Regions from separate parts of the Arthrobacter sp. AIWTK1 genome, predicted to be linked through region 1. Evidence: riboswitches for the same ligand, from Rfam matches in the RefSeq annotation. Region 1 holds a riboswitch; the other holds the start of a gene.
What was found. Region 1 has a riboswitch for glycine ahead of AC1MDG_RS00390 (L-serine ammonia-lyase). Riboswitches for the same ligand answer to the same signal wherever they lie in the genome.
Positions count from the first base shown of each region.

Region 1 (10,677 bases):
TGAAGTCGTGGTTCTTTTCTGAAGCGGTCGCAATCACTTTGGCGCCGCGCGCCACGGCAATCTGGATACCCAGGGACCCGACGCCGCCGGCGCCGCCATGGATCAACACGGTCTCCCCCGCCTTGAGGCCCAGGCGGTTAAGGACCTGGTATGCCGTCAGTCCCGCCAGCGGAAGGCCTGCGGCCTCGTTCCAGGTCAGGGAGGCGGGCTTGCGGGCCAGGAGCCGTTCCGGCAATGCGATGTACTCGGCGAAACTGCCGCCGTGGACATAGTCTTTGCGGCCATAGGAAATGACTTCATCGCCGGGCTGGAAATGCGGCGCATCGATGCCGACCGACTCTACAACGCCGGCCACATCCCACCCGGGGATGGCCGGGAACTGCAGGTCCATGGCTGCGTCGAGGTAACCGGCCATGATTTTCCAATCGACCGGATTCACCGCCGCCGCCTTGACCTTGACCAGGACCATCCCCGGCCCGACCTTCGGCAGGGGCTCCTCCGTCAACCCAAGGACGTCCGGACTTCCGTATTCGCTGTAAGTAATTGCCTTCATGCAGGCCTCAACCGATATCTTCCGGACACTATTCCGGACCTACCCGGCAGACCCGGACTGTTCCGCGTAGGCGGTGGCCTGGTCGCGCACTTGGCGAACATAGGAGTCGGACTGGTTGTAGGCGAGCACCGCACCGGTCCACCCCTTGGCGGTGGTGAGGTCACGGCCGCCCCCGCACAGGTAGGTGGCGGCGCTGAGTGCGGCATCGTCGATGTTCAGCGGGTCGGCGACACCGTCTCCGTTTCCGTCCCGCCCTGCCTGTTCCCAGGTGGAGGGAATGAACTGCATGGGTCCGACGGCGCGGTCCCAGAGGGCGTCGCCGTCGAGCACGCCATCGTCCGTGTCCGGGATGGCGGCGAAACTGTCGCCGTCGAGGCTGGGGCCGATAATCGGTCCGCTCACCTGCCCGGTGTTCGACAGGCTGCCGCCTCCGTGACTCCCGTGCGCGGACTCCACGAAGCCGATGGCGGCCACGGTATTCCACCCGATCCGGCACTCGGGCGTGGCGGCGTTGGCGAGCTCCGCAGCAGCTGCGTAGGCCTGGAGTGCCCGGGCGGGAATGCCGGTCTGCGCCGCGGTCCGGGTGAGCCATTCCGCGTCGATCGTGCTGTCCGTAATGTCCACGGCCCTGGAGCTGAAATCGGTCAGCGACGCGAGTTTCGCCCCGGATTGGGGCGGTGCCGACGGATCCCAAGGCCCTGCCGTGCCGGACGGGCGGACCACCCAGAACAGGAGCCCCGTGATGACGCAGGTCGCGAAAAGGCAGAAGACGGCAAGGCGCTTGAGGCGGAGCATGGACGTGGCGGTTCTCATTTCCGGTGTTTTGTTTAGCCGGGAGCAACTTACACCATCTTCCCGTTGCTTCCCCTCCCGACGGCGGCGCAACCCCGGCGGACCGGCCGGCGGCCGATTTTTGGCACACAAAAGCCCCGGACCTAATGGTCCGGGGCTTTGGAGCCTGTTACCGCTCGATGCTGACGGCGAGATCCAAGTGAATGTCGCTGTCGGCCACAAGGCGGTCCTGGAGGTAACGGGCCAGGCTCGCATCGGTGGCGGTGTGAACGCTATTCGGCACCGCTCCCCGCAAAAGCGCCTGCGTGTCAGTGGACTTGACCACGTCCAGCGGCGCCCAGCCACGGTGGCTGGATGTGAGTCGCTCAATGTCCGTGCGGAAAGAGCGCTTGTGGTCCTCACGGACGGTGGCACGAACGGTGAACGGGATAAAGGCAGTAGGCAAAAGAGGTCCTCTCACGAGGCAACCGGTGGTCGGCGCCCCAGTAATAACAAGTCGCATCAATGCTCCTGTTATTCCCCCGAAGCTGCCGACGAGTCCGACGTCACGGGCGGCGGGAGGCGGACCTACCGCAGAATCACCGTGCGGTTGCCGAGCAGCAGGATCCTGCCTTCGCAGTGCCAGCGCACGGCATTGCGCAGGGCGGCGCATTCGGCGTCCCGGCCAACGGCCACCAGGTCGTCCGCCGTGTAGGTGTGGTCCACGTCGATGACCTGCTGCGAAATGATCGGGCCCTCGTCGAGTTCAGCGTTGACGTAGTGGGCCGTTGCGCCCACGGTCTTCACGCCGCGGTCATAAGCCTGGTGGTAAGGCTTGGCACCCTTGAAGCTGGGCAGGAACGAGTGGTGGATGTTGATGGTCCGGCCCGCGAGCCTGGCCGAGAGTTCATCGCTCAGGACCTGCATGTAGCGGGCAAGCACCACCAGTTCCACATCAAGCTCGTCTACGAGTTCCATCAGCCGTGCTTCGGCTTCCGGTTTCGTCTCCTTCGTCACCGGCAGGTGGAAGAAGGGGATGCCGTGCCACTGGACCAGCGCCTCCTGCTCGCGGTGGTTGGAGACGACGGCGACGATCTCCACCGGGATGTCCCCGGTGCGCGCCCGGAACAGCAGGTCATTGAGGCAGTGGCCCATCTTGGACACCATCACCAGGACGCGGCGTTGGCGGCCGTGCGGCTCCAGCTGCCAGTTCATCTGCCACTTTTCCGCGAGGGCGGTGAAGTCCCTGCGCAGCTCCTCCGTGCTGAATGCCTCCTGCGGAGAGGAGAAATGGACCCGCATGAAGAAGTGCCCCTCCTTGCGGTCCCCGTACTGCTTGTTATCGATGATGTCGCAGCCGTGGTCCAGCAGGAATCCCGAAATCGCGTGGACAATGCCGGGCGACTCGGCGCAGTCGAGGGTCAGCACGTGCTCGGCCTCGGCCTCAGGCTCCACCGGTTCCGGGGCAGAAGGGTTCAGCGTCTGTGCGGTGCTCATTTCTTCACGTTCCCCAGTTCCTGCGCGGCGGATTCGGGCTCCATGTCCTGGCTGAGTTCAGCCTGGAACGTGGCGTAGCGGGCCAGGTGCGCGGGGCGTCGGCGCAGTACCAGCCAGGCGGCGCCGAGCAGGATGAACCACACCGGCGTCACCAGGAGCGCCAGCAGCGTGTCCGGCTGCGTGGTGAGCGCCCACAGGACGAAGGCGAAGAAGGCGAAGACCACCCACACCATGGGGACGCCGCCGGGCATCCGGTACTTGGACGCATCGTGCAGCTGCGGGCGGCGCCTGCGGAACGCGATGTAGCTGGCCAGGATGATGGACCACACAAACACGAAGCAGACGGCGGAGACGGTGGTCACCATGTCGAAGGCCTTGCCGATGTCCTGGCCCGCGTACATCAGCACCACGCCGGAGAGCAGCAGGACGCAGGAGAGGAACAGCGCGTTCTGCGGGACCTTGCGCCGTGACAGGGCGCCGAAAACCGACGGGGCGTCACCCTCCTGGGCCAGGCCGTAGACCATGCGCGAGGTGGAGTAGATGCCGGAGTTGGCCGAGGACATGGCCGAGCTGAGCACCACCAGGTTCACCACAGTGGCGGCGGCGCCGAGTCCGGCCAGGGAGAACATGGCGATGAACGGGCTGTGGCCGGCCTGGAACTGGGTCCAGGGCGTGACGGACATCAGGATGATGAGGGCGCCCACGTAGAAGAGCAGCACGCGGATGGGGATGGAGTTGATGGCCTTGGGCAGGTTCTTCTCCGGGTCCTTGGCCTCCGCGGCCGTGGTGCCCACCAGCTCAATGCCCACAAAGGCGAACACTGCGATCTGGAAGCCGGCCACAAAACCCATGAACTCGTTCGGGAAGAAACCGCCATGGCTCCACAGGTTCGAGAAGGTGGCCGGGCCGGCGTCGGACTGGAATCCGCTGAAAATCATGAACAGGCCCACCAGGATCAGCGCCGCGATGGCGATGATTTTGATCAGCGCGAACCAGAACTCCGTCTCGCCGAAGGCCCTCACCGTGGTGAGGTTCAGGAGCAGGAGGATGGCGATCGTGGCCAGGCCCGGGATCCACAGGGGAAGCCCCGGCCAGAGTTCCTTTGAGTAGCCGGCGATGGCGATGACGTCCGCGATTCCGGTGATCACCCAGCAGAACCAGTAGGTCCAGCCGGTGAAGAAGCCGGCCCAGGGGCCCAGCAGGTCCGCCGCGAAGTCGCTGAAGGACTTGTAATTCAGGTTGGACAGCAGGAGCTCGCCCATGGCCCGCATCACGAAGAACAGCATGAAGCCGATGATCATGTAGACGAAGATGACGGACGGACCGGCCGCCGAGATGGTTTTGCCGGAGCCCATGAAGAGCCCGGTGCCGATGGCGCCGCCAATGGCGATCAGCTGGATGTGCCGGTTGCTCAGCTGCCGCTCAAGATGCGGCTCCTGGTGGGCGGTCAGGGTCTTAGTTGTCACGTGCTGCTCCTCGGATCAAAGCGGACTGGAGTGCTGCTGAGGTGGTCGCCTGATCCGGCCCGCCGGGGGCTGGATCAAGGTTGTTGAAGCTGTACAGATGGATGCCTGCGATGTTCCCCGGCTGGCTTTCCAGCCCGGCCACCAGGCTCTGCGGCGAGTAGCGGTCACCGCTCAGCAGCTTGCGCGCCAGCGGCCCCTTGCGGCTGAGGAACTTCAGCGAACTTCCGACGCCGATCTGCGTCGCCAGGGAGACCAGCTTGGTCCGCGGAACCGCCCCGGCCACACCGGCCCACACTGGCAGCCGCACCCCTTCCCGGCGCAGGAGCGCCGCGAAGTCGAGGATTTTCGGCGCGGAGAAGCACATTTGCGTGACAACGTTCGATGCCAGGTGCTGCTTTTCCAGCAGGGCGTCCAGCAGGTCCACCGGGCCCACCGACGGGTGGCCCTCCGGGTAGCCCGCAATGCCAACCCGCATCCTGCCCCCGGTGTACTGCGCGATGTCTTCCAGTACCGGGAGGGCCGAGCCGTAGGGGCCTGCCGGCTGCTTCCGGTCTCCGCCGATCACAAACACTTCACCGATGCCGGCAACGTCGCAATCACGCAGGATGCCGGTGAGCTCGGAACGGCCGGGAAGGCTCCGCGCCGCGAGGTGCGGGATGACCGAATAGCCGAGCAAACCAAGCTGCACGGCGGCTCGCATGGTCCGCTCAATGCCATGGTGGGGCAGGCACGTCACGGTGAGCGCCGTGGTCAAAGGCACGTGGGCCCTGACCCGGTCAACGATTCCCTCTGAAGGGATGATTTCGGTCCTGATGGGGAACATCATTGGTCCTCTCTGGCTATCAAATGGTTCTCAGGAATGTGCTGCGATGAGGGAGCTGGCTTCCTGGCGGGTGCTGCCGGAGCTCTCGATGTGGGCGAGTTCGGCCGGGATGTCCCAGCCCTTCTTGCGCATCGCGGTGGCCCAGAGCCGGCCGGCACGGTAGGAGGAGCGGACCAGCGGCCCGGACATGACACCGAGGAAGCCGATCTCGTCCGCCTCCGTGGCGAGGTCCACGAATTCCTGCGGCTTGACCCAGCGGTCCACCGGGAGGTGCCGTTCGGACGGGCGCAGGTACTGGGTGATGGTGATCAGGTCGCAGCCGGCCTCGTGCAGGTCCCGGAGGGCCTCGGAGATTTCCTCGCGGGTCTCGCCCATGCCCAGGATCAGGTTGGACTTGGTGACCATGCCCAGGTTCCGGCCCTGCGTGATGACATCCAGGGACCGCTCGTAGCGGAACGCGGGGCGGATGCGCTTGAAGATCCGCGGCACGGTTTCGACGTTGTGCGCGAAGACCTCGGGCTTGGAGTCGCAGATCGCGGCGATGTGTTCGGGTTTGCCGGAGAAGTCCGGGATCAGCAGTTCGACGCCGGTGCCCGGGTTCAGTTCGTGAATCTTCCGGACCGTTTCGGCGTAGAGCCACACGCCCTCGTCGGCGAGGTCGTCCCGGGCCACCCCGGTGACGGTGGCGTAGCGCAGCTGCATGGCCTGGACCGAGCGGGCCACCTTGGTGGGTTCGAACATGTCCACCGGGGACGGCTTGCCGGTGTCGATCTGGCAGAAATCGCAGCGCCGGGTGCACTCGGAGCCGCCGATCAGGAACGTGGCTTCCTTGTCTTCCCAGCACTCGAAGATGTTCGGGCAGCCTGCTTCCTCACAGACGGTGTGCAGGCTCTCCTTTTTGACGAGGTTCTTGAGCTGGACGAACTCCGGGCCCATCTGGACCTTGGCCTTGATCCACTCCGGCTTGCGCTCCACCGGTGTGGCCGCATTGCGCTGCTCAATACGCAGCATCTTCCGGCCTTCTGGTGCCAGTGTCATAGTTCTCTTTCCTTTAGCATTCCACGACGTTGACGGCGAGGCCGCCCATCGCGGTCTCCTTGTATTTGGAGGACATGTCCTTGCCGGTTTCGCGCATGGTCACGATCACCTCGTCCAGGGACACCCGGTGCGTGCCGTCCCCCCACAACGCCATCTTCGCGGCGTTAATGGCCTTCGCCGCCGCGATCGCGTTCCGCTCAATACAAGGGATCTGCACCAGCCCGCCGATCGGATCACACGTCAGCCCCAGGTTGTGCTCCATCGCGATCTCCGCGGCGTTTTCCACCTGCTGCGGCGTCCCGCCCATCACCTCGGCCAGGCCCGCGGCCGCCATCGACGACGCCGAGCCCACCTCGCCCTGGCAACCCACTTCCGCCCCCGAGATCGAGGCCTGCTCCTTGTAAAGCACCCCCACCGCGGCGGCAGCCAGCAGGAACTTCACCACCACATCGTCACGGTCCTGCCGGGTGGCCTGGTCCATGCCTGGAGCGAAATGCAGCGCGTAATACAGCACCGCCGGGATGATCCCGGCAGCCCCGTTCGTCGGCGCAGTGACCACCCTGCCACCTGAAGCGTTCTCCTCATTGACCGCCAGCGCGATCAGGTTCACCCACTCCTGCCAGTACTTCGGATCCCGGTAGGCGGGGTCCTGGCCGCGGTTCTCCTTCAACAGGCGTTCGTGCCAGTCCGGTGCCCGACGGCGGACCTTCAGCCCGCCCGGCAGCAGCCCCTCCCGCTTCAGGGACACCGCGACGCATTCCTCCATCACCGAATAGATGTGAAGCAGGCCCTCGCGGATCTCGGCCTCGGACCGGCCCTCTTCTTCATTGACCCGCATCACGTCGCTGATGCTCAATGAGGTGTTCCGGCAGTGCTTCAACAGCTCCGCCGCGGTGCGGAACGGCAGCGGAAGCTCCTTCTTGGACTCGTCCAGTTCCTTCAGCGCCGCCTCTTCCTCGCCCTCGCGGACAATGAAGCCGCCGCCCACGGAGAAGAACGTCGCCTGGTGCAGGACTTCCCCGCCGGCGTCCGTGACGGTGAACGTCATCCCGTTGGTGTGCCGCGGCAGGATGGTCAACGGCCGCAGCACCATGTCCTTCACCCCGTACGGCAGCGGAACGCCCGCACGGTCACCGGCACCGGCAAGCTGCAGGGTCCCGGTCTCGGCGATCGCCGCGAGCCGCTCCTCCACCTCCGCGGGGAGGATCTTCTCCGGGTGGTAACCCTCCAAACCCAGCAGGATCGCCGTCATGGTCCCGTGCCCGTGCCCGGTGGCGGCGAGGGAACCGTACAAATCCACCCGCAGCCCGGCCACCTTGCCCAGGTCCCCGGACGCCCTCAGCTCCTCGGCGAAGACCGCAGCGGCCCGCATCGGGCCCACCGTATGCGAACTCGAGGGCCCAATCCCGATGGAAAAAAGATCGAAAACACCAACAGCCATGGCCGGGGTTCCTTAGTTGCCCAGGCGCTGCGGAGCGGACCGGGGACGCGCACTGAGGCTGCAGGGCAGGCAAATGCGGGGGCCCGCAAACGCGGAAGAGGACGGCTGAATCGTCACGAGGAACTCCATAATTCAGGTGGCGCAGGGCGCCACATTGATTGGGTTCCTCCCCGCTCTGTATGTGACCTGAGAGTTTCCGCGTACCCTGCTGTTACAGAGCGCCGCTTGCACCGTCGGTGAGCCCGGGGACCGGACTACTTTCCAGAGTTGCCTCGCCGCGGCGGTACGTGGGCCTGAGAGATTCCTGGGGAGGATTTGCTCCTACGGCGCCTGCTGAACGTACCGGCAGGACTCTCCCGCCGCAGATCAAAAGCATGTGCCACTTGTCGGTGACACGGCTCACACTTTATAGGTTGCCGGGGCGGCTCGCAACAGAGTCGCGTCACATGTGTCATTCGTACTGAGCCGACTGTTCCGGCGCACCGTCCCGGCCAGGCGCCGGGCCGGGAGTACAGCGGCAAACGCAAAAGGACGGTGGTGGCCATCCGGTGATGACCACAACCGCCCTCCGCACTGACGCGTCCAGCCGAAACTAGGACGTCGGGTGCAGCGATGCGGTCAGTGCCGCATCGGCGTCCCGCAGGACCTTGGCCGCCACCTGGAGACCTTCGATCCGGCCCAGGGAGGTGTCCTCGTGCTCGATGTTGACCAGCATGTTGGGGTCCACCTCGTAGAGTGCGCGCAGGAACTCGGTCCAGTAGGCGGTGTCGTGCCCGCGGCCCAGTGCCACGAAGTCCCAGGCGGAGTTCTTGGGCCACTGGTTGGCCCACTCGTCTCCGCCGAGGTTTGTCCGGTCTTCATCCGGCGAGAGCCGGCGGAAGCTGTTGTCGAGGACGCCGTATAGCGCGGCGTTTTCGGTGTTGACGCGGACGTCTTTCGCGGCTGCCTGGAAGACCAGCGGACCGAGTTCGCGGACCACGGTCACGGGATCCATCTGCTGCCAGAACAGGTGCGAGGCGTCCAGTTCAACACCCACGTGGGTGGCGCCGGTGAGGTCGATGAGCTTGCGGACGTCGGCCGTGTTGAACACGATGTTCTGCGGGTGCAGCTCAAGCGCAACCTTGACGCCGTGGTCGGCTGCGAGTCGGTCGGTTTCCTTCCAGAAGCCGGCCGCGATGCCCCACTGGTAGTCGAGCACGTCCAGGGCGGCCGAGTTCCAGGCGTTGACCACCCAGTTGACCGTGGTTGCTCCGGGTTCGCCGCCGGGCAGGCCGGACATGGTCACCACCCGGTCCTGACCCAGCCGGTGTGCCAGCCGGATGGAACGACGGATGTCCTCGGCATGCTTCTCGCCGATTTCCCGCTTCGGGTGCAGCGGGTTGCCGTTGCAGTTCAGGCCGGCGATGGCGACGCCGGTCCCCTCGAAGATCGCCAGGTAGTCGTCCCGGGCCGCGTCGCTTTCCAGGATCTGGTCCATGTTCGGAACGTGGACGGCCGGCAGGAATCCGCCGGTGTTGATTTCGATTCCGGTGAGCCCGAGGTCGGCGATGACCTTCAGGGCCTCGGGAAGCGGCCGGTCGTGGAGGATCGCGTTGTAGACGCCGAGCTTCATAGCGTGATTTTCTTTCCGTTGTTGAGCGCGGATTCAGTGACGGCGCCGAGCAGCTCCATGTTGCGCACGCCCTCGTCGAACGTGGCGCAGCGGGGAAGCGACTCGGCCTCGCTGAGGCCGGCAACCTCTTCGAGGAACGCACGGGCCTGGTAGCCGAACGCGTCGTTCTGGCCGAAGCCGACCTCGGGGGCGTCCATGGCGAGGCCGCCGGCGATGTAGGGGTGGCCCGGGCCGAGAATCACCTGGCGGTAGCCGTTGTCGTTGCCCGATCCGTCGTGGAGGAACAGCTGGATTTCCGCAGGGCGGCGCTGGTCGAACTTGGCGGCACCGTTCTCGCAGAACACCTCGAAGTTGAGGCTGTTGGCGTGCCCTGCGGCAACCCGCGAGACTTCAAAGCTGCCGGCGCCGTTGGCGAACTCTGCGTTGAATGCTGCGTAGTCGTCGTTCTCCACGGCTTCAAACGTGTCGCTGACCGCAGCATGATCGTGCCCGATGACTGCGCCAAGAGGCAGGGGTCGCTTATCGATCGCGGTGCTGAGGCGGCCGCCGCTGATGGACTGAATGTCGCCGCAGAGGAACTCGGAGACGTAAGCCAGGTGGCTTCCGACGTCGGCAAGCGCCCCGGAGCCGGGGCCGCCCTTGTAGCGCCAGCTCATGGGAGCGGAAGGACTGAAGCCGTAGTCGGTCCAGTAGCGGCCGCTGAAGTGCAGCACCTTGCCGAGGACGCCGCTGCGGATGAGGTCGCGGATGTAGGCGATGCCGGGCGTGCGGCGGAAGGTGAAGCCGATGCGGGCAATCGAGCTCGTGTTGCGGGAGGCCTCAGCCATGGCCCGGGCGTCCTCAAGGGAGTCGCTCAGCGGCTTTTCGCACAGAACGTGCTTGCCGGCGGCGAGCAGGCCTTCCACGACTTCGCGGTGGAGCGAGTTGGCGATGACAACACTGACGACGTCGATGTCATCGGCTTCGGCGATGGCCTGCCACGAGGTGTCGTTGCGTTCGTAGCCGAAGCGGCGGGCAGCCAGCGAGCCGAATTCGGCGTTGACGTCGCCGATCGAGACCAGCCGCACCGGGGGAAGCACGGGGCTATACAGCGTAGAGGCCGTCCGGTACGCAGCAGCGTGGGCCTTGCCCGCCATGCCTGCGCCAATGACGGCGACGCCGAGGCTTTCAGCCATTGATTTCTCCTTTGAAATTCGGCCAGGCCGATCGCCTGTCCAGAAAATTGTAGCGCTACAAAAACACTCGCTGAAAAGAGCGTAGCTTTGTCTATATGTCCTGTCAATCATCATGCGGCTATCCTCGATAACGAGACAGGAAAGGCTCTTCATGACGCTTAACACCCCCCGGTCCCGCCGGCCCACGATCTACGACGTCGCCAAAAGCGCCGGCGTTTCGCCGTCGCTGGTGTCCTTGGTCCTGCAGAACCCCTCACGGGTCAGCGACAAGCGGCGGGAGGCCGTGCTGGCCGCCATCTCG
Region 1 covers NZ_CM155287.1:73,677-84,353, reverse strand. Annotated here, with positions in the region: gene AC1MDG_RS00425 (NADP-dependent oxidoreductase) at 1-553, opposite strand, end outside; gene AC1MDG_RS00420 (lytic transglycosylase domain-containing protein) at 593-1,366, opposite strand; gene AC1MDG_RS00415 (hypothetical protein) at 1,515-1,790, opposite strand; gene purU (formyltetrahydrofolate deformylase) at 1,913-2,821, opposite strand; gene cycA (D-serine/D-alanine/glycine transporter) at 2,818-4,287, opposite strand; gene AC1MDG_RS00400 (methylenetetrahydrofolate reductase) at 4,277-5,113, opposite strand; gene lipA (lipoyl synthase) at 5,141-6,148, opposite strand; gene AC1MDG_RS00390 (L-serine ammonia-lyase) at 6,162-7,589, opposite strand; glycine riboswitch at 7,861-7,958, opposite strand; gene AC1MDG_RS00385 (sugar phosphate isomerase/epimerase family protein) at 8,182-9,201, opposite strand; gene AC1MDG_RS00380 (Gfo/Idh/MocA family protein) at 9,198-10,376, opposite strand; gene AC1MDG_RS00375 (LacI family DNA-binding transcriptional regulator) at 10,528-10,677, shown strand, end outside.

Region 2 (10,677 bases), 750 kb from region 1:
CGCCCACCATGAAGGGTACTTCGAGGGCGGCGTAGTACTTCAGTCCGGTAACCAGCTCGTGCTGGGCCGCCGGAACCAGGCGAAGCAGGATGCCTTCGGCCTTGGGACCCTGGACGGCGATCAGCGAGGTCCGGGCGGAAGCGTCGTCCACGACGACGTCGAATGTTGCTGCCCGTTCGGCGAGGGCGGCGGCGACCACGGCGGCGTTGCCGGCGTTGGGCACCACCAGGAACTTGTCCGTGCTGTCTCCTGCGGCGTCCGCCGCTGGACGCCGGTAGGTGATGAGGTCGTCGATGATGCCGCCGTCTTCCTGGCAGATCAGCGAGTACTTGGCCTTGCCCACAGACATGGCGGAGATCTTTCCCACCAGGGCGTAGTCCAGGAATGCTGCGGCGTCCGGGCCGGTGACCCAGACTTCGCCCATGTGGGAGAGATCGAACAGGCCGGCGGCGTTGCGGACGGCGTGGTGCTCGGCCAGCTCGGAGGAATACTTCAGGGGCATCTGCCAGCCACCGAAATCGGTGAAGGACGCGCCGAGCTTCTTGTGCTCTTCATAGAGCGCGGTGTAGTTCTCAGTCATCGGGGCAATCCTTAGTTTTCGAAGTCTTCGATGGGCGGGCAGGAGCAGATCAGGTTGCGGTCACCGGCTGCGCCGTCAATGCGGCCCACGGGCGGGAAGTACTTGTCCTGCTTGAGGTGGTGGACCGGGAAGGCGGCCTGCTCACGCGGGTACTCGCGCTTCCAGTCGGAGGAGACGACGGCGGCAGCGGTGTGCGGCGCGTTGCGCAGCGGGCTGTTCTCCACGGTGAAGTCGCCGTTGGCCACCTGGTCGATTTCCTGGCGGATGGTGATCATCGCGTCGATGAAGCGGTCGATCTCCACGAGGTCCTCGGACTCGGTGGGCTCCACCATGAGTGTGCCGGCAACCGGGAACGCCAGGGTGGGTGCGTGGAAACCGAAGTCGATGAGGCGCTTGGCCACGTCTTCCGCGGTAACGCCGGTCCTGGCCGTCAGTTCACGGAGGTCCAGGATGCACTCGTGCGCCACGAGTCCGCCTTCGCCGGTGTACAGGACCGGGAAGAACTCGTTCAGGCGGGAAGCGATGTAGTTCGCCGCCAGCAGGGCGGACTTGGTGGCCTCGGTCAGGCCGGCACCGCCCATCAGCTTCACGTAGGCCCAGGAGATCGGCAGCACTCCGGCGGAACCGAAGCGCGACGCCGAGATCGCCACGCCGTGGCCGTCCTCGTGTGCAGCCTTGTTGGCATCCCCCGGCATGAACGGCGCCAGGTGGGCCTTGGCCGCCACCGGGCCGACGCCCGGTCCGCCGCCGCCGTGCGGGATGCAGAAGGTTTTATGCAGGTTCAGGTGGGACACGTCGCCGCCGAACTTGCCCGGCTGCGCGAGGCCCACCAGGGCGTTCAGGTTGGCGCCGTCAACGTACACCTGCCCACCGGCCGCGTGCACCGAGTCGCAGATTTCGCGGACGTCGGCGTCGTACACGCCGTGCGTGGACGGGTAGGTGATCATGATCGCGGACAGGACGTCCTTGTGGGCTTCGATCTTGGCCTGGAAGTCCGCGTGGTCGATGGTGCCGTCGGCGGCGGTGGCCACGACCACCACCTTCATGCCGGCCAGGACGGCCGAGGCGGCGTTGGTGCCGTGCGCCGACGCCGGGATCAGGCAGACGTTGCGCTGGTCATCGCCGCGGGACAGGTGGTAGCCGCGGATCGCGAGCAGGCCCGCGAGCTCGCCCTGGGAGCCGGCGTTCGGCTGGATGGAGACCTGGTCGTAGCCGGTGATCTCGGCGAGGTCCGCTTCCAGGCCCTCGATGAGTTCGCGCCAGCCCTCGGTCTGGGAATCCGGGGCGAAGGGGTGGATGGAGGCGAACTCCGGCCAGGAGATGGCTTCCATCTCGGCGGTGGCGTTCAGCTTCATGGTGCACGAGCCCAGCGGGATCATGGTGCGGTCCAGCGCGAGGTCGCGGTCCGAGAGCTTGCGGATGTAGCGCAGCAGCTGGGTTTCCGAGCGGTGCGTGTTGAACACCGGGTGCTGCAGGTACTCCGAGGAACGCTCGACGGCGGCCTCGAGGGCAAAGGCAGCGCCACTGTCAGAACCGCCGTCGGCGGCGTCCACAACCGAAGCGCCAAAGACGCCGGCCACGGCGGCGACGGTTTCCGGCGTCGTGGTTTCGTCAGTGGAAATGCCGACGGTGTCTGCGTCGATGCCGCGCAGGTTGATGCCCTTGGCTTCGGCGGCGGCGACGATGTCAGCGGCCTTGTCCGGGACGCGGACGGTGATGGTGTCGAAGAAGCTGCCGTGCAGGACCTCGAGCCCCGCGGACTGCAGGGACGCGGCCAGGGTGCGGGCGTTGTTGTGGACGGCCTCGGCGATGGCCTTCAGTCCGTCGGGGCCGTGGTAGACGGCGTACATGGAGGAAACGATGGCCAGCAGGGCCTGTGCGGTGCAGATGTTGGACGTGGCCTTCTCGCGGCGGATGTGCTGCTCGCGGGTCTGCAGGGCAAGGCGGTAGGCCGGGGTTCCGGCGTTGTCCTTGGACACACCCACCAGGCGGCCGGGCATGGAGCGCTCGAGGCCCTTCTGGACGGCCATGTAGGCGGCGTGCGGGCCGCCGAAGAACAGCGGCACGCCCAGGCGCTGGGTGGAGCCGACGGCGATGTCCGCACCCTGCTCGCCCGGAGGGGTGATCAGGGTCAGCGAGAGGAGGTCGGCCGCAACGGTGACCAGTGCGCCCCGTTCCTTCGCGGCGGCAATGACGGCGGCGTGGTCAAACACCCGGCCGGAAACGCCCGGCTGCTGCAGCACGATGCCGTTGATGTCGCCGTCGGGAAGTCCCTGGGACAGGTCCGCCACCTCGACTTCGAAGCCGAGGGCCTCGGCCCGGCCCTTGACGATGGCGATGGTCTGGGGCAGGACATCGGCGTCCAGGACGGTCTTGCCGTCGTGGGCGGCTTTGTTCTTGTTGGCACGCCGCATCATGAGGACCGCTTCGGCCACGGCAGTGGCTTCGTCCAGCAGGGAGGCGTTGGCGATGGGCAGGCCCACGAGGTCCTGGACCATGGTCTGGAAGTTCAGGAGGGCTTCGAGGCGGCCCTGCGAGATTTCCGGCTGGTACGGGGTGTAGGCGGTGTACCAGGCCGGGGATTCCAGGATGTTGCGGCGGATCACCGCCGGGGTCACTGTGTCGTAGTAGCCCTGGCCGATCATCTGCACGGCCGTCTTGTTCTTGGCAGCCAGCTTGCGCAGCTCGGCCAGTACTTCGACCTCGCTCAGGGCGTCCTGCAAGGTCAGGGCGACTTCCTGGCGGATGTCTTTGGGAACCGCGGTGTCTACCAGCGACTCGACGGTGTCGTAGCCGACGGACTTGAGCATGGTGTCGATGTCGGCCTGGCGGCGGGCGCCAATATGCCGGTCGACGAAGGTGGTGGAGGCTGAACTAACCGTCACGAAGGAACTCCATTACTAATGGCGGCGCAGGGTACGCCGCAGTGGTCCGGGTTCCTCCCCGCTCTGTATTGGACCTGAGAGTTTCCGCAGGACCGTGCTTTCGCACAGCTCCGCTTGCACCGTCGGTGAGCATGGCGTGTCCGGTCTGCTGCCTCCAAGCGGGTTGGGGCACGAACGGACAGCCTGCTGCTTTCCAGAGTTGCCTTGCCGCGGCGGTACGTGGGCCTGAGAGATTCCTGGGGAGGGTTTGCTCCTACGGCGCCTGCTTGTACCTACTTGCAGAACTCTCCCGCCGCAGATCAAAGGCATATTTAGTTAGCGGTGACAACAGTCACAGCTGTAATTGTCCTACGTGGAAGTCCAGTCTGCAAACTCCGCAGACAGTCCAGCGCCGCATTACGGGCCGGGTCGCGGCCGTGCCGGCAGAAAGACCCGCGGCCTCGCGGGACGGTCAGCCGCGGAGCCGCTCGACGGCGGCCAGCAGGCTATCGACGTCGCCGCTCATTTCGGGCGGGGCGGCGCCGGGGCCGCTGGCCAGCATGGCATTGAAGTAGAGGCCGTCACCCATGTACAGCACGGCCTTGGCCATGGCCGGGCCGACGTCCCCGGCCAACAGTCCAAGCCAGCTCCCCTGGACGGCCGCAAAACGGTGCAGCGTTTCCTTGTGCGCAACTTCGGCGAGCCGGGTGGCCGCCACAAAAGCCCGGTCCAGCGGAGTGTCCGCCCAGAGGGAGGACTTGATGAAGTAGACGGCGGCTCCTTCGGGAGCTTTAGCCATGGCGTCCAAGTCCCCCGCAACCAGCCGATCCATCCGTTCCAGAAGGGCCGAAATCATGGCCTCCTTGTTCGGAAAGTGGTAGAGGAGCCCGCCTTTGGACACCTCCGCACGCCGGGCCACGGCATCCAGCGTGGCGGCGCGTTCGCCCACCTCAATCAGCAGGGATTCAAAAGCATCGAGCACAGCTTCGCGCGCTACGGGTTTTCTGGCCATGGTTCCTATCATGCCCGGTGGTCCGGGCTCATTTCTTAACTATACCGTCCAGACGGTACAGTTATTCCCATGGGAAACTTGTCATCACCTTCGACGCCGGCCGCGCAGCGCCTCGTCGCCGCAACGTCCCCCGCCGCCGGCACCCGCTCACCCGCCGCGAAGCCGGGCCGCGACTGGCTGGCCCTGGCGCTTTTGATGTTCCCGGTACTGCTGGTCGCCGTGGACAACACCGCGCTGACGTTCGCGCTGCCTGCCATCGCCACTGCCCTTGCGCCCACCGGCGTTCAGCTGCTGTGGATTGTTGACGCTTACCCCCTGGTCCTCGCCGGCCTCCTGGTGGCCATGGGGAGCCTCGGCGACAGGATCGGCCGGCGCCGGCTCCTGCTGATCGGCAGCACCGGCTTTGCCGCGGTCTCAGCTGCCACAGCTTTCGCCCCCAGTGCAGAATGGCTCATCGCCGGCCGCGCAGCACTTGGACTTTTCGGCGCGATGCTCATGCCCTCCACCCTGTCCCTGATCCGCAACATCTTTCCCGACCCCAACCGGCGGCGGCTGGCAATCGCGATGTGGGCGGCAGGATTCTCGGGCGGCGCAGCGCTGGGGCCGATTTTCGGCGGCTGGCTCGTGGAGCACTACTGGTGGGGCGCAATCCTGCTGGTGTCCGTGCCCATCATGCTGCCTATCCTGCTGCTTGGCCGGGCCCTGATTCCCGAGTCCAGGGACCCCCGGCCCGGAGCGGTGGATGGTGCCAGCATCGCCCTCTCCCTGTTGACAATGGTTCCGCTGGTCTACGGCATCAAGGCATTGGCAACCGAGGGTTTCGGGCCGCTGCCGGCAGCGGCCATCAGCCTCGGACTCCTGATGGGCTACACGTTCGTCCGGCGCCAAAAGAGGCTGCCCAGCCCCCTGCTGGACATCAGTCTTTTCGGAAACAGGATTTTCAGCACGGCCATCACGGCCAACGTCCTGGCACTGTTTTCCTTTAACGGCTTCATCCTGTTCCTGGCCCAGCACCTCCAGCTCCTGGAGGGCCAGCGGCCCACGGAGGCCGGCATCGCCATGATCCCTGCCCTAATTGCCACCGTGGCCGCCGGGCTGCTGGTGGTCCCGCTGGTGCGGAAAATACGGCCCGGCTTCGTCGTGGCCGGAGGCCTTTCGCTGAGCGCCACCGGCTACTTCATGGTGGCGTTCGGCGACCACTCCGGCGGCCCGGCGCTTTTGCTGGGCGCCCTCCTGGTCCTGGCCCTCGGGGTGGGAGCAGCCGAAACGATTTCCAACGACCTGATCCTGGGGGCGGTGCCGCCGGAGAAATCAGGGGCGGCTGCGGCCATCTCTGAGACCGGCTACGAGATCGGCTCGCTGCTTGGCACGGCCGTCCTCGGCTCGATCCTGACGGCGTCCTACCAGCGGAACCTGGTCCTGCCGGAGGGCATCGCAGCTGCGGGCCCCGGCGGCGGCTGGCACGGGATCACCCAGGCCCGCGAGACCCTGGCGGGGGCCATGGAACTGGCACACTCGCTCCCGGCACCGCTGGCGGACGCCCTGACGTCCGCCGCCCGGGTTGCGTTTGAGTCGGGTGTCCACGTGACGGCGTTTATCGGGCTGGTACTGATGGCGGGGGCGGCAGCCTTTGTCGCCGTCGTACTTCGCGGAGTGCCCAAAGCCACGTAAAGCCGCCCCGCCTCAGTCCTGCTCGACAAATGCCTGGAGCGCGTCCAGCGCTCCGTAGTGCAACAGAAAGCCCGGCACCGGAATCATCCGGCGCCGGGCTTTCGTCATACCTGGCTGCTGTACTGCCGGGCTTACTTGCTGTCGGGAGTGGTCACACTGGCCGAGGCCTTCATGTTCTCCGCGCCCACCATCCAGGCATACTGCTCGAGCTTGGAGATGAACTCATGCAAAAGGTCCGCCGTCGTGGGATCTTCCTCATCAACTTCATCGTGGACCTTGCGCATGGTGCCTACAGCAGCTTCGAGCGCCGCGACGATGCGGTCGACTGCATCCTTGGTGTTGATCAGCCCCTGCGGGAACTGCGCAAGGCTGGTGGTCTCCGCGACGGTGGAACTGCGGCCGTCCGGCAGGGCGTGGAGTGCCCGCATGCGCTCCGCCATGTCATCGGCGAAGTTCCGGGCGGCATCGATGATTTCATCCAGCTGCAGGTGGAGGTCGCGGAAGTTCGTTCCCACGATGTTCCAGTGGGCCTGCTTGCCCTGGATGTGCAGTTCAATCAGGTCCGCGAGCACAGCCTGCAGATTATTCGTCAGCGTCGGTGATGCCTTCATTGATCCTCCTGGTGTCAGCGGTTTCTCGGGTAATCCGAAACTATCCCAGCCATCACAACGGCGCCACCGAATCTCGCGGGCGGCTTAACAAAATGATTATTCTTCATTTTTTCCTTGCCACAGGGCCCCTTCATGTGAATACTAAATGAACGTCATTCATTTAGTGACGACCGTCTCACTGGAGTATTCACCATGATTGAAATCACCCGCCTTGAACCGCCCGCTTCCCTGGCGCGGACGCAGCCTTCTGACCGTCCTGCCCTGAGGATCGGTGTAGTCCAGCACCGCTGGCATGCCGACCCCGCGGACCTCCGCGCAGAACTTGGGGACGGCATCGCACGCGCAGCCCGGCTGGGAGCCACCGTCGTCTTCCTGCCGGAGCTCACGCTGTCCCGCTACCCGGCGGATGCGCTTCCCGAAAACGACACTTCCCGCTCCTGGGCCGCCCGGCCACGCCCCTCGGACCTCGCCGAGGACCTGCTGACCGGCCCCACGTTCCGGTTCGCCGCCGAGGCCGCACGGCGGCACGGCATTACCGTGCACGCCTCGCTGTACCAGCGCGCGGAGAACCCGGACGGTTCGGACGACGGCCTGGGACTGAACACTGCGATCCTGGTGTCCCCCGAGGGTGAGCTGCTGGCCCGTACGCATAAGCTCCACATCCCGGTGACCGCCGGATACTACGAGGACAAGTTCTTCCGCCAAGGCCCGGCCTCGGAGGATGCCTACGAGGTCCACTCCGCCGCCGAACTCGGCGGCGCCAGGCTGGGGATGCCCACCTGCTGGGACGAATGGTTCCCTGAACTCGCGCGGCTGTACTCGCTCGGCGGGGCGGAAATCCTGGTCTACCCCACCGCCATCGGCTCCGAACCGGACCACCCCGGCTTCGACACCCAGCCGCTCTGGCAGCAGGTGATCGTGGGCAACGGCATCGCGAACGGCCTGTTCATGGTGGCGCCCAACCGGTGGGGTAACGAGGGCACGCTGAACTTCTACGGCTCCTCCTTCATCTCGGACCCCTACGGCCGGATCCTGGCCCAGGCGCCCCGCGACGAATCCGCCGTCCTCGTCGCCGACCTGGACCTGGACCAGGGCAGGGACTGGCTCACGCTGTTCCCGTTCCTGGCCACCCGCCGTCCGGACACTTACGCCCGGCTCACCGAACCCGTGCGGCGCGGGCAACCGCTCGGCGGCGAAGCACACACCTACCACGAGGTGACCGCGTGAGCCACTGGCGCATGCCCGCAGAGACGGCGCCGCAGGAACGCATCTGGATGGCGTTCCCCACCGGCGGCTACACCCTCGGCGACACCGCCGAAGAGGCACATGCCGCGCGGACCGTCTGGGCCGCCGTCGCCAATGCCGCGGTGGAGTTCGAGCCGGTCACCGTGGTGGTGACGCCCGACGACGTCGAGACCGCCGCGCGCTACCTGCGTCCCGCCGTCGAGGTGCTCACCGCGGACCTGAATGACGCCTGGATGCGGGACATCGGCCCCACCTTTGTCCTCGACGGCGACGGGCGCCTCGGTGCCGTCGACTGGGTCTTCAACGGCTGGGGCGGGCAGGACTGGGCCCGCTGGGACAAGGACTCGCTGATCGGAGCGGAAGTAGCCGGCCGGTCCGGCGCCCGGCACATTGCCTCCGCCCTCGTCAATGAAGGCGGCGGCATCCAGGCGGACGGCGAGGGAACCGTGCTGGTGACCGAGACCGTGCAGCTGGATCCGGGACGCAACCCCGGGCTGTCCAAGGCCGAGGTGGAAGCAGAGCTCGCCCGCACCCTGGGCGCCACCCATGTCATCTGGCTTCCCCGCGGCCTGACCAGGGATTCAGAGCGCTTCGGCACCCGCGGCCACGTGGACATTGTGGCCGCCATCCCGTCCCCGGGCACACTGCTGGTCCACTCCCAGCAGGACCCGGCACACCCCGACTTCGAGGTCAGCCGCGAAATCATCAGTTTCCTGTCCGCCACCCGGGACGCAGCCGGCCGCGAGTGGAACATCATCGAGGTCCCCGCTCCCGAAAGGCTCAGTGACCACGAGGGCTTCGTGGACTACAGCTACATCAACCACCTCGTGGTCAACGGCGGCGTGATTGCCTGCACCTTCGGGGATCCCAACGACGAAAAGGCCCTCCGCATCCTCGCCGACGCCTACCCCGGCCGCCGGGTTGTGGGCATTGACGCCCGCGAGCTGTTCGCCAGGGGCGGCGGCATCCACTGCATCACCCAGCAGCAACCCGCTGCCTCCTAGACCGAACTGACCACCCAGAAAGGGCCTGACATGACCCAAACCATCCGCCCCAGCTCCGCAGCCGGTACGGCATTAACAGGTACCGACGCCCCCGGCACGCAACACGGCATTACCGGAAAAGGACTGAAGGGCGGGCAGCTGGGCCTCCTCGCCGTCGTCGTCCTCGGCATTTCCACCATTGCACCGGCCTATACGCTCACCAGCGCCCTTGGCCCCACCGTCAATGAGGCCGGGCTGCAGTTGCCCGTCATCTTCCTCATCGGCTTCATTCCCATGATCCTGGTGTCACTGGCCTACCGGGAGCTCAACGCCGATTCGCCGGACAGCGGCACCACCTTCACCTGGGTCACCAAGGCGTTCGGCCCGTGGGTGGGATGGATGGGAGGCTGGGGACTCCTCGCAGCGAACATCATCGTGCTGTCCAACCTGGCCGCAGTGGCGGTGGACTTCTTCTATCTGTTCCTCGCCCAACTCACGGGTGTGCCGGAGTTGGCGGACCTCGCCGCCAACAAGGTCCTGAATGTCGCCACCTGCATCGTGTTTGTGGCGCTGGCTGTCTGGGTCAGCTACCGCGGCCTGCACACCACCAAGGTTGTGCAGTACGGCCTGGTGGGGTTCCAGCTGCTGGTGCTCGGACTGTTCGTTGCGATGGCCTTCGCCAACTGGTCTTCCTCGGAAACCTCCATCCCGTTCAGCTGGGAATGGTTCGACGTCACGAAGATTGAAACGTTCGGCCAGATCGCCGCCGGAATTTCGCTGTCCATCTTTGTGTACTGGGGCTGGGATGTCTGCCTCACCGTGAACGAGGAAACGGCCAACGGCAAGAAGACCGCGGGCATTGCCGGCACCCTGACCGCCGTTGTGGTCCTGGGCATCTACCTCCTGGTCACCATTGCCACCATGATGTTCGCCGGCGTGGGCACTGAGGGTGTCGGGCTGAACAACGAAGAGAACCACGCAAACATCTTCACCGCGCTGGCGTCCCCCGTCATGGGCCCGTTCGCCATCCTGATGTCGCTGGCGGTTCTGTCCAGCTCGGCAGCGTCGCTGCAGTCCACGTTTACCTCGCCGTCCCGGAGCCTCTTGGCCATGGCCCACTACGGCGCCCTGCCGAAGCCCTTTAGCCACATGAGCAAGAAGTTTGCGACGCCGGGCTTCGCGACGGTCGCAGCAGGTGTCCTTTCCGCGGGGTTCTACGCGGTGATGCACGTGGTCAGCGAAAACGTCCTCAACGACACCATCCTAGCCCTGGGACTCATGATCTGCTTCTACTACGGGCTGACGGCGTTCGCGTGCGCCTGGTACTTCCGCAACACCGTCTTCAGCAGCGTCCGCAATTTCGTGCTGCGGCTCCTCTGCCCGCTGCTGGGCGGGCTGGGGCTGCTGGTGGTGTTCCTGCAGACGGCCGCGGACAGCCTGGCGCCGGAGTTCGGCAGCGGATCCGAAATCTTCGGCGTGGGGCTGGTGTTCGTCCTCGGCGTCGGAATCCTCGCCCTGGGCGCCGTATTCATGCTGCTTATGGCCAGGCTGAGCCCCGGGTTCTTCCGCGGCGAAACCATCCGCAAGGACACCCCCGCCCTGGTGGTTCCGGAGTAAGGGCCGGTCAGGTTACGCCAGCAGGTCACCAGTAGTGGGCCACGTCAATGACCAGGCGGGATCCGGTCCCGGGTCCGTCCAGGCTGAATACCCG
Region 2 covers NZ_CM155287.1:823,958-834,634, reverse strand. Annotated here, with positions in the region: gene gcvT (glycine cleavage system aminomethyltransferase GcvT) at 1-580, opposite strand, end outside; gene gcvP (aminomethyl-transferring glycine dehydrogenase) at 592-3,465, opposite strand; glycine riboswitch at 3,669-3,767, opposite strand; gene AC1MDG_RS03935 (TetR/AcrR family transcriptional regulator) at 3,917-4,456, opposite strand; gene AC1MDG_RS03930 (MFS transporter) at 4,526-6,127, shown strand; gene AC1MDG_RS03925 (Dps family protein) at 6,259-6,738, opposite strand; gene AC1MDG_RS03920 (nitrilase-related carbon-nitrogen hydrolase) at 6,931-7,965, shown strand; gene AC1MDG_RS03915 (agmatine deiminase family protein) at 7,962-8,987, shown strand; gene AC1MDG_RS03910 (APC family permease) at 9,018-10,583, shown strand; gene AC1MDG_RS03905 (AMIN-like domain-containing (lipo)protein) at 10,609-10,677, opposite strand, start outside.
Region 2: another riboswitch for glycine. It lies ahead of gcvP (aminomethyl-transferring glycine dehydrogenase); the one in region 1 lies ahead of AC1MDG_RS00390 (L-serine ammonia-lyase).